DNA from 3 places in the Dendrosporobacter sp. 1207_IL3150 genome. Region 2 is predicted to be linked to each of the others. Evidence: a T-box and tRNA genes for the amino acid it is inferred to sense, from the RefSeq annotation. Region 2 holds a T-box; the other regions hold tRNA genes.

Region 1 (7,344 bases), on a different contig from region 2:
TTGTGCTCAACCCAGCCTGGTTTAGGGAATATTTGAGTAAATTCCTTTTGGGCAACGGCAACAATATTAGATGACTGATCAAATAGAATCGCTCTTGAGCTTGTAGTTCCTTGGTCTAGCGCTAAAACATACTTCTTAGTCATTTCAGCCACTCCTCAAATATATTTTTATTAACAATCAAACTAAATACCAACCATAATCAAATACCTTAAATACCAATAAGTGTTTATATTACATTAAGCCTATAGCATGACCGATAACATATGCAACTGCTGCACCGGCAAGAGGACCAACAACTGGAATCCATGAATATCCCCAGTCGGAATCACCTTTACCAGCAATCGGAAGAATTGCATGTGCGATACGAGGTCCAAGATCACGAGCAGGGTTTAGCGCATAACCAGTAGGACCGCCCAAGCTTAAACCTAATGCCCAAACCAAAATACCTACCAAGTATGGACCAAAGCCTGCTGGAATGCTTCCAGTATTTTTAGAGAATATAGCAAAAATCATTAGTACAAGCATTGCAGTGGCAATAATTTCACAAAGTAAGTTAGCGCCAGTGTTACGAATAGCAGGAGCTGTGCAGAATATCGCAAGTTTAGCACCTTTATCTTCAGTAACTTCCCAGTGTGGTAAGAAAGCCAACCAAACAATCGTTGCACCAACGATACCGCCAAGTAATTCAGCGCCCATTGTCGCAATAGCTTGAGGCATAGTATAAACGCCCATAAAAGTTTTAGCAAGAGTTACTGCTGGGTTCAAATCGGCTTGCGGAGCTCCCGTAGCAACCGCTGAAAAAACGCCGAGAACTACACCAAATGCCCAACCTGCGGTAATTACCATCCAGCCTGCGCCTTCAGCTTTTGATTTTTTAAGAAGGCAGTTAGCGACAACACCACAACCAAAAATCATTAACACCATAGTACCAAAAAATTCACCAAATAAATTTGTCATAATACGATCCCCCTCATTAAATTTTTATAAGTCCGAAATTTTTGTTGTCTGATATCAACCCCTTTTAGCATTAGACTAGACATAGAAAAAGAAGCCCAAAACAAACCTAGCCTGCATGACTAAATCTATAATGAACTTCTCTAGTATCTCTCGTCCAAAATATTTACTTAATAAATGATATTAGACATTTGTCATAATATTCCTTTAAATTAAAAAAATTATTTTATTTCCATAATTCTCGTCTGCTGGTACTTACAGCATGGATACCTCGACTTAATGCAGTCTTCGCATCTTCGGCAGTATAGATTAGACCACCAGCTAAAATTGGCAACCCAGTCTCTTTAAAAAGTTCTTGTATTGTAGCAGCTGGAACAGAAGCAGGCAATATTTCTACCGCGTCTGGTTTACAACTATGTAATAGATGAATTCCAGAACGCAGCGCTTCTGAATCCATTAAAAAAAGTCTTTGAATTACAATCATGCCCTCTTCACGAGCATATTTTACCAGTTGGGGTTTAGTAGTAATAGCACCAGTGACTCCCATTCTAGCCAAGAATTTAATGCCAGCTTTATCTTTTCCAAAACCGCCTAACAAGTCTAAATGTACAAGCAACCGCTTATTATATTTTTTAGCCTCGGCTATAAGTTCGGGTAATACAATAATATCGCCAAATAACAATATTACACTTTGGGCACTAGTGCTTGATAACGCACATTTAAAATCACTAATAGTGCGAGCTGCAGGCACAATCGATCCTTCCGTGAATAATCTATCGCAGATTGTTGTTTGTCCCATTTTTACTCACATCTCTTTTACTTAAAATAATATTACATATAAATGAATTTCGGTTAAATTCAAAATATTCCTTTTTGAAAAATACAAAAGAAAATAATACCTTCCAAAAAACAAAAAAATTTAGTTCGTAAAAAAAACTTTTGGGGAAACTATTTTTCAGGAGGTGATTATTTAAAAATTAGAATAACGCTTTTACACTAAAAATACACAAGAGGTGATAATTATGGATAATGAACGTAATAACCCAATTACTAATGCCTATACCGACACTGATACTCCTAATAACATTATTACTACTATTACTACTCCAACAACATCATCATCAACAACTACTACCAACGCCTCTTCGCCTACTATTCAAAATGAAAACGCTTTTAAAGGCACAGGTCTTGAATCAAGCGCTGAAGAAAAGCCGTTATATACTTCAGGGACTTCGGAAATGCCTGCATAATATATCCTTAGTAACAATACCAAATAGGGGTGGAAATGTCCACCCCTATTTAATTCCATAAAATCTACATAAAAATTCAGTTGACATATATCGTAAATATGATATATAATGCATATTGTCGCTAATGCGATTTGCTGGCATAGCTCAATTGGTAGAGCAGCTGACTTGTAATCAGCAGGTTGGGGGTTCAAGTCCTCTTGCCAGCTCCATAATGGATGGGTTCCCGAGTGGCTAAAGGGAGCAGACTGTAAATCTGCCGGCTCTGCCTTCGTTGGTTCGAATCCAACCCCATCCACCATATTTTGGCGGCGTAGCTCAGCTGGCTAGAGCATTCGGTTCATACCCGAAGTGTCCGGGGTTCAAATCCCTGCGCCGCCACCACAATGCTAATTAAACCTCACTCTATAGTGAGGTTTTTTACTTTCTCAAAAAGGCACGATTAGTATAGTATCTACTTCACCTTGAGCAAAAGCCTTTTTAAAATTAAAGCCCATTATTGCAGTACCAGACTCCCTTACCGCGCAAAATATCCCCACCGGACCCAGGTTCGTCTCCTTCTTTTATTACCCAAAAATCCCATCGTTCAACAGTAGATGCGGGACCATAAGGTTCATGCCAACGAAAATCACCATCCAAATTATCCGCAGCTTCAGCATGAGTCATAACATGTTTATTATCAATAGGTATATCTAATGCTTTTGTTAGAACTGCTAGTGATTGAGCAATTCCCTCTATCTGATAGTCAGTAGGAGGCTCTGGGCCTAGATCATTAGCCGAGTGAGCATTATAAGCGCAAGCAGCAGATATCGCAACTGCACCACTGTTACGGTGATAGGTGTGCAGCTTATATTCATTAAAATCGTCCGTACTGACAAATAATTCGCCATTTTTACCGATATTAATATGATAGTCATTATAATATTGATCATAATGTCCAGCTGACCAATGAATATATATCTTAACCGGGCGTCCAAGGTTTTCGGCAACTGTTTTTAGACCGGCTTTTGCATTTTCGGCCATTATTCTAAGTTCATCCAAATTAATCTTTCTCATGTACAGCACTCCTTCCTTTGGTTCTCAACCTTATAATATATTATGCCATCTTAATTGGTATTGCTAAAGAACTTAAAATGAAACTATAGCAACAGCGTAATATAAGTGGAAAGAGTCATAATGAGGCAAAAATATAGCCCTCTATCAGCTGATAGAGGGCTATTAATGATTTTATTTAAAAATGCCAAAAGGCTTTCCAACAGGTAAAAACACTTTGCCAAAGTGATGATTTAGAACCACTGCACCTGAACCATAGAAAGATAGTAAAGAGATTATCAATTCAGACCAAGCTGCAATAGTATGTGCTGTATGGTTAGCACTGTAAGTATCAATCGCTAAACAAAGTAAAAGAATATCAATAAGGACGAGAATTGAAAAAAGAACTTTGTTTGTTTCCATGAAGCCAATAGTCAAAAATAAGGAAAAGATTAAATATCCAATAAATGCAAATGCTAATTGTTTTGGATCAGCGGTAGCAGCTAGAGCAGGACCAAAAACACCTAATTTTATCAGCCAGCTAGTTCCTACACCAAACCAGAATAAAGCATAGGCGCCAAATGTAGTTGCTCCTAAAATATTGTTGTGCTTGAAATCATAAATACTAGCAATTAATTGGGCAATAGCACCTAAGAAAATAGCCCAAGGCAATACAAACGCTACCCCTGTAGTTATTCCTAATTTTTGGGACGATGCAACCAGTGTAACCATAGCAAGTCCAACTAAACCTAATGCCGAAGGATCTGCAACAGTAATTTTTACATTTTGCGTGTTACCAGTACTCATTAATAACCTCCTAAATACAAAGTATTTTTAAAATATCATATTTGGTCATATTGTGTCAATCACTGTAGTTAAAATAATTTAATTAATTATTTTAATCAAAAATTATCCATGTCTGTACCTTAAAATTTACCTGTAAATTTATCCAATAACAAAGCACGGTCATGAGACCGTGCTATTAAACATTTCTAAACTTTTATATAAGATTTATTCTTAAGCTTAATATATTCTTCACTTAGTTTTTCCAATTCAGCCATTATACGTTCTTTAATCTCGGGTTCTTCGTTTTGATAACAAAGCCGATTTGATAAATCGGCAATTTTTAGCCTAATTTTGGCTAATTCGTCAATCTCCATGCTTTCTCGCCTCCACATCGCCCCTTATATGGTAATTATATTATAAGCTATTTGTCAATTTTTGCCAAAAGATGTTATGTAAAAAGATTTTGAGTATAGTATTTTTTATTAGTAAGATCGAATTTCATCCATTTTTCATCGCTGCCAAAATGCTCAAACCCCAACTTACACCAAAACCCGTCTACTTTTGCATTAGATAAAAGACCTACTCGTTCAAAATTCGTCTTAAGGTATATTTCTCCAAGTAATATATCTATTATTTTCGATCCGAAACCTTTTCCTGACGGCCTTACATCGAAGCGATAAATGAATACCGTTGGTCTATCTACATAAAAGCCATTATATAATCGTGAGCCAGACGTATTACAAAGACTAACTATCAAAGCAAATCCATTTTGACTTATATATGAAATATGCCAATGCTGCTTATCCTGAATTCTAAGAACAAAATCCACTTTGTATCCTAATATATCCGTAAACTTACTTGCTAAGTTTTTTAGTACAGCTTTATATTCCTCTGTTAGTATGTCAGGCATTACATCGCACTCATCTTGCAAGCCCTAGCCCTTCTTTCATACTTTTTGATAGCATTATATTCCAGTTATATTGAAATAGAATGAATTTTTCGCGTATTCGCATTAATCATCTTCAAGCTCTTTCCAATATGGTTCGGATAGCAGCTTCGTAACGATTGGTACGTCAGCAGGGGCAAAATTATATTGCAAAATAGTTTCTTTTGTTGCCCAGGCTACTTCTTCGTGTACATTGAGAGCAATCGTACCACTTTTCCAAAATACCCAATATGCAATAAGCTTAATTACCCCTTTATCATACTCATGAACAGTTTCCATGAAAAAATCGCCGACATTCACTTTTATCCCTAACTCTTCATCCAGTTCTCGGATTAGACAACTTTCAGGCGACTCACCAAGTTCTATTTTTCCCCCAGGAAACTCCCATAAGTTAGCTAGATCATCATCTGAGGATCGTTTTGCTACTAAAATCTTTCCATTATTTAATATTAAAGCAGCAGTTACTTCTTTCATTTTTATTACCTCTTAAATGACTGATTTTTGTTTTGTTATTTTTATCCTATTTGAGGAAGTTTTATTTTACATTAAAAAAGACGTCTAACTTAAATAGTTAAACGCCTTCCATTTAAATTTTACATAGCTCAATACTATCTGAGTATCGCATAAATTGACATAGCTAGAGTATAAAAACTTATAAGTGCTGTTATTACAACAATCGGATTTTGGTATAATCTTGAATTCAAACTTATCACTCCTTATAGTAGCATAACATGTAGTTTATCCATTTACTGGCATCATATGTATAATCATTCACAATTAATTTACCGATAATGAAACTTCATTAAATTAGTAAGTTCTAGTAAAAAGCTTTTCATTTTACTTATATCTTGCTTGATACCAATAGGTATAGAAGTCAAGGAGTATACTGATCTTCCAACCCATATTTTTTTATCAGCCATGTACCCAACCCCTTGTCATTTGTCTTTTTGTGGATACTTATTATTTGTTAGTAATTAATTAATTATAGTATACACTATTTTTGTTTCAATGTAAATACTTTCAAACAAATTACTAATAAACAATTAAGCTGACACTGCCACCTATTTCAACTTAAGATTAGGTAGATTAATCCCCAGTTAAACAATAATAATAACGGCACAAATACAACAAAAGACGAATGCTTTGTCTTGTGTCTGAAAACGTACATTCCCGACAGCACTCCTACTGCACCAAAGAAAGCCGACAAAAGAAAAAAAGTGCGCTCTCGTATTCTTCTTTTTCCTTTTATCTTGGCACATCGTTTATCATATGAAATTGTAAAGAAAGCTGCTGCATTCCACAAAATATATAATACAAATATAAAAATATAGTTTTCTAACTTCATCGTTAGCCTCCGTTAAAATTCGACAAAATCAGTTTCATACCACTAAAACATACTTTGTTGTCCAATACAACTTGACTTAAGCTTACGTTCGGAAATCTTATCATTCGCTTCAACTTCGCCAAATAACAGCGGCGAAGTTGGGTTATGTACGCTGATATTCTTATAGACAGTTCTTAGATTAGAATTAGCGTAGCAGTACAAGCAGTTATGCGTACAACTACTATACGCCCCAATATCTATGCTGGCGATGCAACCACATTTCTCTCGCTGATTTTTATCCTTATCGTTTATTATAGGAGCTCCTACTATTTTAGAAATAAGCTGTGGGTCTATACACTTAGCTGGAGTAATACCTAAGCTTGAGAAGTCGCTCTCGGCACAGCTTACGATTTTCAAGCCGTGCTTACTCGCAATTAACGCAAGCGACTTAACTGCTGTTTCCTTCATATCTTCTGTAATATGTTTTATTGCGAAAGATTTGAGGTTGAATTTTGTTTTGTTATACATCCAAAGGAAGCTAATAACACATTTATTTGTAAAGGGTGCAAGTTTGCCAGCAAGATGATCAAAATATTTATAATGGTAATTAAGATCAATATCCTCTGTTAAAATAATAGGGTCATATCTCCAAATCACTTTATCTTTACCTATAATTTTCGATAATTGGATAAATGTATTTATTACATCATTTTTTTGAGGTACATTTAGTTCGATATTTTTGCCATAAGGATTTATAGTAAACATAAAATAAAATTTATACTTTTCTAGTAGATGCAGCCGACTTATCATATTCGCAGGATTTTTAGTCCAAAAAACTATACAATCAACTACTCCCGTATCTAAGGTTATCTTGCTAATTTGATGTATATTAATAGGATTCCTAACCATCACAAATCCTTCACGTACGCGGTTAAAAAACCAGTCGCTATAAAATGCTGGAATATCAGTTCGGCGACTTGCACTTATAATCATTTTAATCACCTCAATTACTTCACTTTAGATCTAGACCAAATATTGAGCTATTTAATTGCATG
Region 2 (7,344 bases):
TTTTGTACTTGCTGATAGTTTAAGCCTATCAAATTTTCAGCAGGTTTAGTCTTAATAACTTCTTCATCATTGCACTTTAAGTAGATAATTTTTTGGGCAATATCCGTGTTAGGCGTTACCTTTATTTTATTATCCTGCTTTGCAACCTGCGTTTCTTGAGGCAGTATAGGATATTTATCCTGACCTGACGGATAATAAACAAAATAATATGTAAGCAGACCCACTAGCGCTAAAACAGTTCCCGCAAGTACTGCCCGCTTCTTGCCAACTTTTTTAAATGACAACATATTAACATCTCCCCCAAAAAATCTATGTTGCCAAAATTATTACCAAAAAATGCAATTTTTATACATAAATATATTTTTATATCGTTTGAAATGAAAAAACAGGCCGAAGCCTGTTTTTTTACATCATTTCTTCTGGAATGTCCATGTTTGAATAAACTTCTTGAACATCGTCATGATCTTCTAATGCATCGATAAGTTTTAACATTTTCACGGCATCATCAGCATTCAATTCTACTGTTGTTTCTGGAATCATTGTTATTTGGGCTATCGAGGTCTGTATATTGTTTTTCTCTAGTACTTCTTGTACTTGATGAAACTCTTCCGGACTAGTGGTTATTTCAAACGACTCATCCTCTGTTTTAAAGTCCTCTGCCCCTGCCTCAAGAGCCAGCATCATAAGTTCTTCTTCATCAGCCCCGGTCTCTTGTTCAATTACAAAGAGACCTTTCCGGTTAAACATCCAGCCAACACAGCCAGTTTCTCCAAGATTGCCGCCATACTTAGAAAACAAGTGTCTAATATCAGCTGCTGTGCGATTTCGGTTATCAGTCATTACTTCAACCGTAATAGCAACACCTGCCGGACCATAACCTTCGTAAGTTAGTTCCTCGTAAGTACTGCCTTCCAGAGCACCTAACCCTTTTTGTATAGCCCTCTGAATGTTTTCTTTAGGAATATTATTAGCTTTAGCTTTAGCCAAAGCTAGTTTTAATTTCATATTGCCGGTAGGATCACTACCACCTAGCCGTACAGCAACTGTAATTTCGCGACCAATTTTTGTTGTAACTTTACCGCGAATAGCATCCATTTTACCTTTTTTGTGCCTAATATTGGCCCATTTAGAATGCCCTGCCATAAATTTTTCTCCCCTTTTAAACTAAATCAGGAATTATTTTATCATAACATAACAATATTGGCAAAGTGTTAGTTTCAAAGAACTTATTCTAGTATTAATTGAGTATAATTTTTCTTGCCCTTGCGGATTAATACACTGCCTTCGGTTAACAATTCTCCTACTAACAGCATTTCCGGGTCGGTAACCTTGTCATTACCTATATATAAGCCACCTTGAGTAATTAATCTACGACCTTCACTTTTTGAAGCTATAATGCCTGTTGTAGCTAAAACATCTAGTAATTTAGTTTCAAGCATTTCTGATGTTATTGTAACCTTAGGCGCATTTTCTAATGAACCTGCACCACCAAAAAGCGCCTCAGCTGCCTGCTGAGCCTTTGCTGCTTCGTCACTGCCATGAATTAGTTGAGTTACTTCAAATGCTAAGGTTCTTTTAGCAATGTTTATCTCTTTATCTTTCAATGATCCAAGACGACGTACTTCATCCATTGGCAAGAACGTTAGTAAGGCTAAACATTTCGCAACATCTGCATCATCAATATTACGCCAATATTGGTAAAACTCGTACGGTGAAGTTTTCTTCGGATCAAGCCATAGTGCACCTTTTTCAGTTTTGCCCATTTTCCTTCCGTCGCTTGTAGTTAACAGCGTAAATGTCAGACCATACGCCGGCTTGCTTTCTTTACGACGAATAAGGTCAACTCCTGCTATAATATTTGACCATTGATCGTCACCACCTAACTGCATAACGCAATCAGTTCTCCTGTTTAATTCGAGAAAATCATAGGCTTGCATAAGCATATAATTGAATTCAAGGAAAGATAGTCCACGTTCTAATCGCTGTTTAAAACATTCAGCGGTCAGCATTCGATTAACTGAAAAGTGAACACCAATTTCTCGTAAAACTTGCACATAATTTAGTGACATTAGCCAATCAGCATTATTCATCATTAATGCTCTATTTTCAGTGAAATCAATAAAGCGCTTCATTTGCTCTTTAAAGCATTCGCCATTTTGAGCAATTATTTCACTTGTCATCATCCTGCGCATATCACTTTTGCCAGTTGGGTCGCCAATCATTGCGGTACCGCCACCGATTAGGCATATAGGTCGATGCCCCGCCTTTTGCATATGAGCCATAACCATCATTCCCAAAAAATGACCTACGTGGAGACTATCTGCGGTAGGATCAAACCCTATATAGAAAGTAATTTTTTCTTTTGCTAACAATTCTTCAATTTCTTTTTCGTGGGTAAGCTGCGCGATATACCCGCGCTCTTTTAGTACTTCAAATACCGACACCAATATATCCCCCTTAAATATCATTTTAAATATAAAAAGCTCGCCCCTAAAAGAGGGACGAGCTAAAACCCGCGTTACCACCCAAATTGCTAAAAAGCCGCTTAATAAAATGCACTACATAAATAATGCATAGCCTTTTAACGATGGCTAACCGACTTCACCTAGTAGATATAGTCCGAACTAATCTTTCGGCTGGCTGCTCATGGGTGTATTTCAGCAAGTATCCTTACTAGGTTTCACCAAGCCCTAGCTCTCTGCGAAGCAATACAAGTTTACTTTTCCCAATCATTGCATTTTATATTTATTATTATTTGTTAATATAACAACATACTCAAAAATTGTCAATCTATTTAACGTGCCAATGCCCGCCTTTGTTTAAAATATCCATGGCATCTTTGTTTTCAGATGCAGTCTTACACTCAGAAGTTGCAGCATAGTTTTCAATAAGTTTTCCCGTAACTTTTGAATTTATTAGGACACCTGGTCCACCGACACATCCGCCAGCACAAGCCATACCTTCAAAAAAGTTTGCGTCTATTTTTCCTGCCTTCAACTGAAGTAACGAAACTTTACAATTACTTAGCCCTTCGGCACGGTGTGGCTTAATAACGACATTACCGTCAAGTTTTTCAGCGTGCTTTATAACAGCTTGAACTACTCCACCAGCCCTAGCAAAGTTATTACCTGTACTTGATGCGTGTGTTTTATATTCAGTTTCCTCAACTGCGGCAATATTTATACCAGCACCCACCATAATACACGCCAGCTCTTCGAAGGTTAAGACCAAATCTATAACACCAGAGTATTTTGCGGCCTCTGCCTTTTTAGCAATGCAAGGACCAATAAACACAGTGACTATATCAGAATCAAGTTCTTTAATAACTTTTCCAGTAGCAATCATAGGAGAAACAGTACTAGAAATAGCACTTGTCATTTCAGGTAAATGCTTATCAATCATATCAACAAACGCAGGGCAACAAGAAGTTGTCATAAATGATCGTTTTTCCGGCACAGATTCAATGTATTCTCTCGTTTCTTCTACTGTAACAATATCAGCTCCATATGACGCCTCATAAACATCGTAAAATCCAAGTTTCTTAAGAGCGCTAATAACTTGGTTCGGCTGAACCTTTGCTCCAAACTGCCCAACAAAAGCAGGCGCCACAATTGCATAAACTTTTTTGTCTGCTTTCAATGCCTGAATCAGTTGAACAATTACTGACCGATCAGTAATTGCACCAAAAGGACAAGCCGTTTTACACCCTCCGCACTGAACACATTTTTCATAATTAATTAACGCTCGTCTATCGCTTCCCGCAGTTATAGCCTTTATATCGCAAGCACTTTCACATGGCCGATTTACTTCTATAATAGCACTGTAAGGGCACGATTTCTTGCAAAGTCCGCACTCAACACATTTATTTTTATCTATATATGCTCTATTTTGAACAACCATTATTGCTTTTTTAGGGCAGCTATTTATACAGTGATGTGCTAAGCAATTTCGACAGGCATTAGTAACTATAAATTTATCTATTGGACATTGATCGCAGGCTTCTGACATTACATGAATCATTGGCATATCTGCAGCTTGTCCCTCGTAAGCATTTTGAGCAGCGCTTTTAAGAGTAATACTTGCGGGCTGACTTAATGCCAATTTGATTCTGCTTTGAAGAACTGCACGTTCTTTATGAATACAGCAACGATATCGTGGCCCATCTTCAGTTACAACTGTGTTTAATATTTCTTCAACGTTATTAATTAACTCACCAGCAAAAGTCATTCTAGCTATTTCAGCTAGAACTTTACGGCGCAATTTAACAACTTCTGTGACTTGTGACATGTCCAAGTCTCCTTCCTTGCTAAGATAATCTATCCGTTTATCTTATCGTGAATTATTTCCAGTAATTCCTTAGGCGTTACATTCGAAAGCAAAACACCATCCACTTTAATATTAGGACCATTTCCGCATGCTTTTAGACAAGTTGCCCCTCTTAAATCTATTTTTGCTTTTTTTTCAGGCGCTAGCGATTCAATCGCTTCAAGTAAATCTTGAGCGCCTAACAAGTAACATGCTGAGCCCATACAAATCTCTATCGATACAAGTGTCATAAAATTCCCCTCCTACAATGTTAAAACCAATCTAGTTGAACTTGCTTTCCTTTAGACTCCAGTAAAGAACACAATTTAGACAATACCTGAGACTTTATATTTATTCTAAACGGATAATTAGGGTTTTGATGCGCAGGATTAACTGCTTTTCCTGCCATTATTCCAATCATGTCTGCCTCTAACAACATTCGTGCTAGTAGAGTAGCACCATCTTGCCGTTTATAATCGTATAGCCTATTTACATCATTAAGTCTTTCTAATACAGCGTTAAGAGTAAGTATCCCCTCTGTAACTAACTCAATATCTTCAATATGGCTGATTGGCGGCACTTGCTGATCATAAAATAATAGATCAACAGTGAGTGGTTTACCGGTTATTCTACTGACAATATTCGCAGTAGTTCCACCAGAAACTATCTTCTTGCCAGGTTGCCCAAGAAAACGTTGCGTTACCTTTTCGTCATTCGCCGGATCGGCTGGCGGTCCGGTTAATAGCGTCAAGTAACGAGCTTTATGCACCTTAACGGCAACTGCAGTTGAATCATCTCCAGGTCGACCAAGGTAATATCCTTCACAGCAGTTTACAAGCTGAGTTGTTATATCTTCAGGCTTACATTCACCTTTGCATAATGACTTCAATTCGTCAGCGACACCGTTCCACCCCCAGCCGAGCTTTAGTAAGCCTCCAATGCCGGCATGAATAACACCATCACTTACTGCTGTTAACACGTCACTTTCCTGTAAAACCATTCTGCCGACTTTAATTTTTTTGCCACCTATAATGCTTTCCTGGGTAGGAAACTTAACTACCTGACCATCACGTATCAGAAATGTTGGTGGACAATCAAACTCTACTACTGTCGTTAAGCCAGAAGGTGTTACTTTAATAATCTGTAGAGTCGAGTAAGCAATCTTCCTTTGTCGGCATACAGGTAGCGTCTCTGCAATTGTATTAACAACATCCTCTAATGGGATACCTCTTTTTAACATCGACGAAGCTATTTTTGTCGTTAATGTAGCTAAAATATTGGCCTTGACTCCACTTCCCAGCCCATCAGATAGAACTATTATGGTAGCGTCAGATGTCCTTGTTATAACAACATTATCTCCGCATAACTCTTCACCATCTTTTGATAGTTGAGCTATACCTACTTCGGCATGAAGTTGTTCCATTATTTCTCCTCCTTGCCTTTGAGAACCCAAACCATTTCAAGTAGTGCCGACTTAGTTTCGGCAGTAGTCTCGCCTAAAAGCCCCGCTATCTCCTGGGCTACCTGCATTTGTTTATTTATTATTTCTGATGCTTTGGCAACAGTTTCCTCTTTCATCTTTTGCCACTCTTGAGTTCTTTTTTCGTGATCGGTAACATTAGTGATAACACCGATTACTAATCCATGTTGTGGGACCGGCACTATCATTTGCTCTGTAATAACACCATGGTCAGAATATTCAACCCGCTTGCTTAGCACCTTATGTCCATAGTTTGCAGCAGCTACAAAGTCCGAGCAATCAATAAACTCAGTCAAACTATTACCTTTTTCCATAGGTTTCTTATTGCTGAACATTTGTTTTGCTGCTGGATTAAGTTCTTGTATAATCATTTTTTCATTGACAGCAATTATACCATTTAAGGAGTTCTCTACAATTATATTAGCAAATGACTCAGCTTTGGACCTCATATAAGGCATACACATCTCAGTCTCAGCCAAACCACTGTAAACAGCGACAGCTTTATCACGACATGTATTATATCCGCAGGCCCCACAATTCTTTTCATCTACCCGTGTAAATTTACCTATTTGATGCAAGATTTCCTTTATCTCATCTTCTGTTGGTTCAACGTTTTTAACTGGGTCAGGTAAATGTGTAATGGAAAAATCTACTCCTTCCGGAAGCTGCCATAAAACCTTCTTATCAACGGAATTTGCATATTCAATTGCCTTAAGACGTCTTACTGGCATTGGTTGAGTACTTCCACCAGCAGGACCTCCAATACAACCACCATTACATGAGAACGCCTCAATGAATCTTGGCGCAATTTCTCCTCTTGATAGACTCTCAAATACTTCTTTGCAGTCTTCAATCCCATCAACAGCGATAATTTCGGTATCGAGAATGTCAAAATCCATAAAAGATTTTAAAATCCCTCCGGCCAATGGAAAAAACCTTGCATTCCCTAATGGCTCTGGCTCGTAGGACTCTACCGGCGAGTTGCCATTCTCATATTTGTGGCGATTCAACCACTGTCTTAGCTGAACAAATGTCATAACTGAATCGACGGCATGAAGATCGTTATGTTCTGCAAATTTAGCCATGCATGGGCCTGCAAATACAACGTATGCGTCTTCACCAAAATTACGTTTCATTATCTGTCCGTGGGCCATCATCGGCGATACTATTGGTGCCAAATTTTCAACTAAATTCGGATAATATTTCTTAACAATATTAACAATAACAGGACAGTTTGATGAAATTAGTGTTTTCTTCGTAGATGTCTTTACCAGTTTACGATAAAGTAAGGATACCGCTTCAGCACCAACAGCTGTTTCTTCAACCGCGCTAAAACCAAGAGCCTTAATAGCTGAAACAAGTTGAGCAGGAGTATATTCTGGAAAAAGTCCTAAAAATGAAGACCCTAAGCTTAAAATTACTTTCCTGCCATTTTGGATTGCCTCTTGAATTGTTGGCACATGACTTATTAAATGTTTAGCATGCTGTGGACATTCTGTCACACATTGCCCGCAAAGTATGCATTTATCATCAAGAACTCTTGCTCGCCCTTGATTAAT
Region 3 (7,344 bases), on a different contig from region 2:
AAAAAGGGATTGAAGCGCTTGTTGTAATCGGTGGAGACGGTACACTTAGAATTGGTGCTGAGTTTGGCCAATTAGGCTTACCGGTAGTCTGTGTGCCTAAGACAATAGATAATGATATTCCTGGAACTGAACGGACTTTCGGATTTGATACTGCAGTTAGTGTTGCGTCTGATGCTTTAGATAGGCTGCATACGACAGCGGAATCCCACCATAGGGTGATGGTATTAGAAGTTATGGGGCGTTATGCTGGCTGGATCGCACTGCATTCCGGGTTGGCCGGAGGAGCAGATTGTATTTTGATTCCTGAAATACCCTATAATCTTGAAGCTGTAAAAGCTAAAATAGTTGAGCGGCAGAAGCAAAATAAATTATTTAGTATAATTGTGGTTGCAGAGGGCGCAAGAGAAGTGGATGGTGAATTAATAGGTACAAAGCCTGCTGAGGGCAGTAGTGAAAAAATTCGCCTAGGGGGAATTGGTGATAAGCTGGCCAAAGATATTGAAAACTCCATAGGTGTCGAATCGCGATGCACAGTTCTTGGACATCTGCAGCGAGGTGGAAGTCCTACTGCGTTCGATCGGATATTAGCAACTAGATATGGAGTTGCAGCTGTAGAATGTTTGCTTACGGGGAAGACCGGAAATATGGTAGCTTTACAAAATAATAGAATAATTACTATACCTGTTAATGAGCTTGCTGGTAAGCCGGGTAATGTCCCTATTGATAGTGACTTAGTGAATGCGGCAAGATCAATTAATATAAGTTTTGGTGATTGACTGGATATAACATACTTCTTCTTACAACATCATAATATTTACTATATTAAATCAAACTGCCGAACTGGCAGTTTGATTAGTTTTTAGTGTTGTTTGAGGAGGCGAACCATGATGACAATACCATCAGGGTATACATTGGCAATTTTATGCGGCGGTGGGCCGGCCCCAGGTATAAACAGCGTTATAAGTGCGGTTACAATTGAAGCTGAAAAGTATGGCTGGAAAACTCTTGGGATTTTTGATGGATTTTCTCATTTGGCGCAAGGTGACAAAAAGGTGCTCAATTTAACGACAGATATAGTAAGTAGGATTCATTTAGAGGGCGGTAGTATACTTAGAATGTCCAGATTCAATCCAACTAAAAATGCGGCTGATTTAGCTAAGGTAGTCGAAACTCTAATTGATCTTGGTGTTACCCATCTAGTGACGATTGGAGGAGACGATACTGCTTATTCTGCTGCTCAAATATCTTTTTATGCAAAGAAAAACAAAGGAGTAGCTGTGAATATTGTCCACGTTCCTAAGACGATAGATAACGACTTGCCGCTGCCTGAAGGAGTACCGACATTTGGTTTTGAAACTGCTCGGGAAGTTGGAGCCAATATTGTAGAGAATTTAATGGAAGATGCAAAAACAACAGGAAGATGGTACTTTGCCATTGCAATGGGCCGTACTGCTGGCCATTTGGCTTTAGGAATTGGAAAAAGCTCAGGAGCTACAGTTACAATAATCCCAGAAGAATTTGACGAAGGTAAAGTAAGACTGCAAAAAATTGTTGATATACTTGTTGGGTCGATTATAAAAAGGTTAGCGTCAGATCGTAATCATGGCGTTGCCGTTATCGCTGAAGGGGTAATTGAGAAGATATCGCCAGAGGATTTAATGGAGCTGGATGGTGCTTGCAGAGATGATCATGGACATATTCGCTATTCTGAGATCAACTTTGGCGAATTAATTAAGCGGGCAGTGGATAAAGAGTTGAAGTCAGCAGGGATCAAAATGACATTGGTAGATAAAGAAATTGGCTATGAACTGCGTTGTGCGCCGCCGATAGCATTTGATATTGAATATACACGTAATCTTGGTTTTGCGGCATTTGATTTTTTGCGGAATGGCGGTACTGACGCAATGATTACTATCCAAAACAATCAGATTGAACCGCTTGAATTTGACAAAATTCGCGATCCTGCTACTGGTAAAACTAAAATCAGGCTTGTTAATATAGACTCTGTCCAATATCAAGTTGCAAGAGAATTTATGATTAGATTAGAAGAGCAGGATTTAAATTCGAGTGTAATTCTAAAAAAGATGGCTCTTCTAACTAGAACTAGCCCGGATAATTTTATAAGAAAATACCAATATATCACTCAGTAAGACGGAAGAATATATTTAAATTGCCTGACAATACTAATTATGTAAGTATTGGAGGGGCAACTATGGATTCAGTTGGTGCTATTTTGTTCAGGGTAGTAGCAACATTAGGAGTTATACTAATTGCGTTGAAACTTGTTGGTCAACGTCGTATAAGTGAGCTAAATACGCTGGAGGCAGCGGTTTTTATCGTTGCCGCTACTGCTGCCGGCACGGTTATTGCCGATTCGAACGCAGATATTAGTGCTGCGATTATCGCTCTTATCATACTAGGAGCTATTCAGTTTAATATCGGACTGCTTACGAAAATGCGTGAGTTTAATTGTAGAAGAATATTAAAGCCGATTATTATAATTGAAGATGGAAGTTTGTTGCAGGAAAATCTGAAAAAATTACCTATTTCTACTGATCGACTTTTAGAGTTGCTACGTGGTAAAGATGTTTTCAATATAAATGAGGTTGAAATAGCATTATTTGAACCTAGTGGAAATCTAAGTGTTTTGAAAAAGGCACGATATCAGCCAATTACTCCAAATCAGCTTAATTTAGAGGTTGAACAAAATTTGGTATTAGTTCCGGTTATTATAGATGGAAATCTGCAAGAAGATGCTCTTAAAAATCTAGGATTTTCAGTAGTGCAGATTGCAGAATTTGAAAAGCTTAACAAAGAAAAATTAAATGAGGTTTTCGTAGCTTTTATGGATAAGGAGCATAATCTTCATTTAGTAAATAAAAACGATGCTGAAAGTAAAATGTTTATACATTGACAAGGGTGCTCCCTTGTTTTTTTTCGTGCAAGATAACCATAAATCTATGAGATATCAGTTTTCTGAGGTTCAATATAACTGTTGCGACTTGCGCGGGTATAATTGCGTCGACTCATAATTGAAAATGCCACGATGTAGTGTATAATGTTATAAGTGAGAGAGCTGGAAAATATTATAAAGGATGTGCTGCTATGAATGAAAATATAATTGCTGTAATTATTGGAATTATTGAAGGACTAACAGAATTTCTGCCAGTATCTTCAACCGGACATATGATTCTAGTCGGGTCTATGCTAAATTTTGAAGGAGAAATTGCTAGTGTTTTTCAGGTTTTTATCCAGCTAGGTGCTATACTTTCAGTCCTTTTTATATATAGAGAAAAGTTTGTTCAGATGCTCCAGCCGAGAAAACTGAGTCTTTATGGTCGCGGATTAACTGCTCAGCACGTGCTTGCAGGTATAGTTCCTGTTATGGGGATTGGTTACCTTCTTCATTCTCCTATTAAAACGTATCTGTTTTCTCCTTATACAGTTATTATCGGTTTGGTAGCTGGTGCCGTATTGATGTTGTTAGCGGAGAAACTTACTAGTCGTCCTAGTACCCGTGATGTTGATCAAATTACAATAAAACAAGCTTTTTTTGTTGGACTTTTCCAAGTTTTGGCTCTATGGCCTGGTTTTTCACGCTCAGGCTCTACGATTGCGGGTGGACTGTTTTTCGGTTTAAGTCGCAAAGCTGCAGCCGATTTTTCATTTATTATTGCAGCGCCTCTAATGGCGGTAGCTTGTTTATATGACCTATTGAAGGTCTGGAGTAAACTTAGCAGTTCAGACATTACGATGTTTGCTATTGGTTTTGCAGTGTCTTTTGTGGTTGCGTATATATCAGTAATGTGGTTCTTACGTTTTCTGAATAACTCTTCATTAGCGGCATTTGCTTATTATCGCTTTGTTCTTGCGGCGTTTTCCTATTATTATTTTTTTGTTCGATGACCAGGCCTTTATATAACATGGGCACAGGCCCAGCGGATAAGTCCCTGGATAAATTCGGCTAATGTTCATTTGATAAAGTAAGTTGTTTGTTAAAGTCATATAGAACAATTAAAAAATGAAAAAATTAACATCATAAAAGACTTTACATTTGAAAGCTCTTATGATAATATTATTACTTGTGACGAGGTAATTATTTATCGCGGGGTGGAGCAGTTGGTAGCTCGTCGGGCTCATAACCCGAAGGCCACAGGTTCAAGTCCTGTCCCCGCAACCAACTTATTAATCACTTAACAGCTAAAAAGTTATTGACATAATAAGTCGAATAATATATAATAACCTTGTTGTTGACGAAGCAAAATGCTGGCATAGCTCAATTGGTAGAGCAGCTGACTTGTAATCAGCAGGTTGGGGGTTCAAGTCCTCTTGCCAGCTCCATAATGGATGGGTTCCCGAGTGGCTAAAGGGAGCAGACTGTAAATCTGCCGGCTCTGCCTTCGTTGGTTCGAATCCAACCCCATCCACCATTTAATCGCGGGGTGGAGCAGTTGGTAGCTCGTCGGGCTCATAACCCGAAGGTCGTAGGTTCAAGTCCTGCCCCCGCAACCAACATCTATTTGCTGGTGTAGCTCAGTCGGCAGAGCGTATCCTTGGTAAGGATAAGGTCACCGGTTCAATCCCGGTCACTAGCTCCATAATATAATACGGCGGCGTAGCTCAGCTGGCTAGAGCATTCGGTTCATACCCGAAGTGTCCGGGGTTCAAATCCCTGCGCCGCCACCAATAACAACAGTTAACTTCGTGAAAACGGAGTTTTTTTATGTTTTAATGCGAAAACACTCCATGCTAAAATAAGTGTTTTAACTATTAAGTGTATAAAATAAATTTTGGTTGGAAATATTTATAAAGGCTGTAATTTCTAAGTTTCATAGTGGTGTGCTTAAAATCCGCGGCTCAGTCAGAATAATAAAGAATTTTACACAAAAGGGTTTTGGTGGAAAAACAACATACCCGGATGCGTGGGCTATTGACAGCGCGATATAAGTGTGCTAGATTATATTAGTGACATTTTGAAGACGTGTCATATTTACAGGTAAGAGGGGTGCAAAAAATGCGCAATGCAGTAACATTGGCCTGTGTTGAATGCAAACAACGCAATTATCAGTCCAATAAGAACAAAAAAAATGACCCGGATAGATTAGAATTCAATAAGTACTGCAAGTTTTGTCAAAAACATACTTTACACAAAGAAACTAAATAAATTATAATTAATCTGTTGATTAACATAAGTAGGGGTATAGCTCAATTGGTAGAGTAGCGGTCTCCAAAACCGTTGGTTGTGGGTTCAAGTCCTACTGCCCCTGCCATATAACTTTGTGTTAAGCTCAATAGCAGTACGCTACGGGGATGTGAAGAAAATGGCTGCTCAAGAAACAGCTGTGCAAGGCACTACTTCGCGCTGGAAGAGATTTTTCCGAGAAGTAAAAGCCGAACTGAAAAAAGTATCATGGCCGAATAAGCAAGAACTTATATCGTTTACAGGTATTGTATTTGTTTCTGTTGTTGCAGTTTCAGTATTGATTTGGCTCGTTGATATGTTTTTTAATGAGTTATTGCATTTAATTATACGATAAGCCGGCTAAGGGGGTGAGGGACGTAGCAGAGCGTCCCTTCAGGTGATGGAATCCGAAAGAAATTGGTATGTAATCCATACATATTCCGGTTATGAAAACAAAGTTAAAGCCAATCTAGAACGTAAAGTTCATTCGATGGCGATGGAAAACGAAATCTTCCGCGTACTTGTACCGATGGAAGATGAAGTTGAAATTAAAGATGGCAAGAAAAAAATTGCCAAGAAAAAAGTTTTCCCGGGCTATGTTTTGGTTGAAATGATTGTAAATGACCGTTCATGGTATGTAGTGCGTAATACACCCGGTGTAACTGGTTTTGTCGGATCTGGCACTAAACCAATCCCACTCACTGATGCCGAAGTAAAACGTATCCTTAAGGCGATGGGAATTGAAGAACTCAAGCCAAAGATTGATATTGAGGTGTCTCAGCACGTGCGTATAAATTCTGGTGCTTTTGAGAATTGGACAGCCACAGTCACTGAGATATATCCTGACCGCAGCAAGCTGAAGGTGCTTGTAAATATGTTTGGACGTGAAACTCCAGTTGAATTGGATTTTACTCAAGTAGAAAAGATATAGGTATTTATTTAAGGAGGTGTAACATAAATGGCTAAAAAGGTTGTTAAACTTGTAAAACTACAAGTCCCTGCTGGCAAAGCTACTCCAGCGCCTCCGGTCGGTCCTGCGCTCGGTCAAGCTGGTGTTAATATTATGGCTTTCGTAAAGGAGTTCAATGAGAGAACAGCTGCTCAAGCTGGTTTAATCATTCCTGTTGAGATTACAGTATTTGAGGATAGATCATTTACTTTTATCACTAAAACTCCTCCAGCTGCTGTTCTGCTTAAGAAGGCTGCCGGACTTGAAACTGCATCTGGTGAACCTAACAAGAAAAAGGTTGCTAAGTTGCAGCGCGCAAAAGTGCGTGAGATTGCTGAAAGCAAGATGAAAGACTTAAACGCTGCTAGTGTTGAAGCCGCTATGCGGATGATTGAAGGCACTGCTCGCAGCATGGGGATTGACATTATAGACTAATAAGTCTATAATCGTCTTCTCAGTGGGAGGAACTTCCGCTAATACCACAATAGGAGGAAAACGTAATGCCGAAATTTGGTAAGAAATATCAAGAAGCTGCAAAGTTGATTGAAGACAAAGTTTATGATGCTGAAGAAGCAATTGAACTAGCTAAGAAGACATCTATTGCTAAGTTTGACGAGACTGTTGAAGTTGCAGTTAAATTGGGCGTAGATCCTAAACATGCTGACCAACAAGTTCGTGGAGCAGTTGTACTGCCTTACGGTACTGGTAAAACTAAGCGTGTACTTGTTTTTGCTAAAGGCGAAAAAGCTAAGGAAGCAGAAGCAGCAGGTGCTGAGTATGTTGGTGCTGAGGATCTTGTAGCAAAGATTCAAGGCGGATGGGCTGATTTTGATGTAGCTGTAGCTACTCCTGATATGATGGGTACTGTGGGCCGACTTGGTAAAATCCTTGGTCCAAAAGGCTTAATGCCTAACCCAAAAGTTGGTACAGTGACACTTGATGTTACTCGTGCGATAAATGAAATTAAAGCAGGTAAAATTGAATACCGTACAGATAAAGCTGGAAACATCCATGCTCCTATTGGTAAGGTATCATTTGATAGTGAGAAGCTTGTATCAAACTTCCACACCCTGATTGATACATTGGTTAAAGTAAAACCTTCAGCGGCAAAAGGTCAATATCTTCGTGCTATTACAATCAGCACAACTATGGGCCCTGGCGTAAAGGTTAATCCATTAAAAGCCTCCGGCAAGAAAGACTAATTAACGCTAAT

What was found. A T-box is a leader RNA that pairs with one kind of tRNA and senses whether it is charged. The one in region 2 lies ahead of tyrS (tyrosine--tRNA ligase), so its partner is inferred to be a tRNA-Tyr.
Region 1: it has a tRNA-Tyr gene. The T-box ahead of tyrS (tyrosine--tRNA ligase) is inferred to sense a tRNA for this amino acid. The anticodon was not compared.
Region 3: it has a tRNA-Tyr gene. The T-box ahead of tyrS (tyrosine--tRNA ligase) is inferred to sense a tRNA for this amino acid. The anticodon was not compared.

The regions. Positions count from the first base shown of each region.
Region 1 is NZ_JBAIYU010000017.1:45,404-52,747, reverse strand. It holds gene glpK (glycerol kinase GlpK) at 1-143, opposite strand, end outside; gene V6C17_RS09285 (MIP/aquaporin family protein) at 232-960, opposite strand; gene V6C17_RS09280 (glycerol-3-phosphate responsive antiterminator) at 1,181-1,753, opposite strand; gene V6C17_RS09275 (hypothetical protein) at 1,977-2,204, shown strand; tRNA gene V6C17_RS09270 (tRNA-Thr) at 2,338-2,413, shown strand; tRNA gene V6C17_RS09265 (tRNA-Tyr) at 2,418-2,502, shown strand; tRNA gene V6C17_RS09260 (tRNA-Met) at 2,509-2,585, shown strand; gene V6C17_RS09255 (N-acetylmuramoyl-L-alanine amidase) at 2,688-3,257, opposite strand; gene V6C17_RS09250 (acetate uptake transporter) at 3,429-4,040, opposite strand; gene V6C17_RS09245 (hypothetical protein) at 4,226-4,393, opposite strand; gene V6C17_RS09240 (hypothetical protein) at 4,468-4,950, opposite strand; gene V6C17_RS09235 ((deoxy)nucleoside triphosphate pyrophosphohydrolase) at 5,032-5,439, opposite strand; gene V6C17_RS09230 (DUF1294 domain-containing protein) at 6,032-6,310, opposite strand; gene V6C17_RS09225 (DUF1848 domain-containing protein) at 6,353-7,282, opposite strand.
Region 2 is NZ_JBAIYU010000014.1:606-7,949, reverse strand. It holds gene V6C17_RS08195 (BofC C-terminal domain-containing protein) at 1-287, opposite strand, end outside; gene V6C17_RS08190 (YebC/PmpR family DNA-binding transcriptional regulator) at 406-1,143, opposite strand; gene tyrS (tyrosine--tRNA ligase) at 1,227-2,468, opposite strand; T-box leader at 2,495-2,742, opposite strand; gene V6C17_RS08180 (4Fe-4S dicluster domain-containing protein) at 2,791-4,287, opposite strand; gene V6C17_RS08175 ((2Fe-2S) ferredoxin domain-containing protein) at 4,317-4,556, opposite strand; gene V6C17_RS08170 (SpoIIE family protein phosphatase) at 4,577-5,728, opposite strand; gene V6C17_RS08165 ([Fe-Fe] hydrogenase large subunit C-terminal domain-containing protein) at 5,728-7,344, opposite strand, start outside.
Region 3 is NZ_JBAIYU010000032.1:118,454-125,797, reverse strand. It holds gene V6C17_RS15650 (6-phosphofructokinase) at 1-776, shown strand, start outside; gene pfp (diphosphate--fructose-6-phosphate 1-phosphotransferase) at 885-2,150, shown strand; gene V6C17_RS15640 (DUF421 domain-containing protein) at 2,213-2,914, shown strand; gene V6C17_RS15635 (undecaprenyl-diphosphate phosphatase) at 3,106-3,906, shown strand; tRNA gene V6C17_RS15630 (tRNA-Met) at 4,105-4,180, shown strand; tRNA gene V6C17_RS15625 (tRNA-Thr) at 4,266-4,341, shown strand; tRNA gene V6C17_RS15620 (tRNA-Tyr) at 4,346-4,430, shown strand; tRNA gene V6C17_RS15615 (tRNA-Met) at 4,437-4,512, shown strand; tRNA gene V6C17_RS15610 (tRNA-Thr) at 4,523-4,598, shown strand; tRNA gene V6C17_RS15605 (tRNA-Met) at 4,610-4,686, shown strand; gene rpmG (50S ribosomal protein L33) at 5,015-5,164, shown strand; tRNA gene V6C17_RS15595 (tRNA-Trp) at 5,195-5,270, shown strand; gene secE (preprotein translocase subunit SecE) at 5,322-5,537, shown strand; gene nusG (transcription termination/antitermination protein NusG) at 5,583-6,113, shown strand; gene rplK (50S ribosomal protein L11) at 6,141-6,566, shown strand; gene rplA (50S ribosomal protein L1) at 6,632-7,333, shown strand.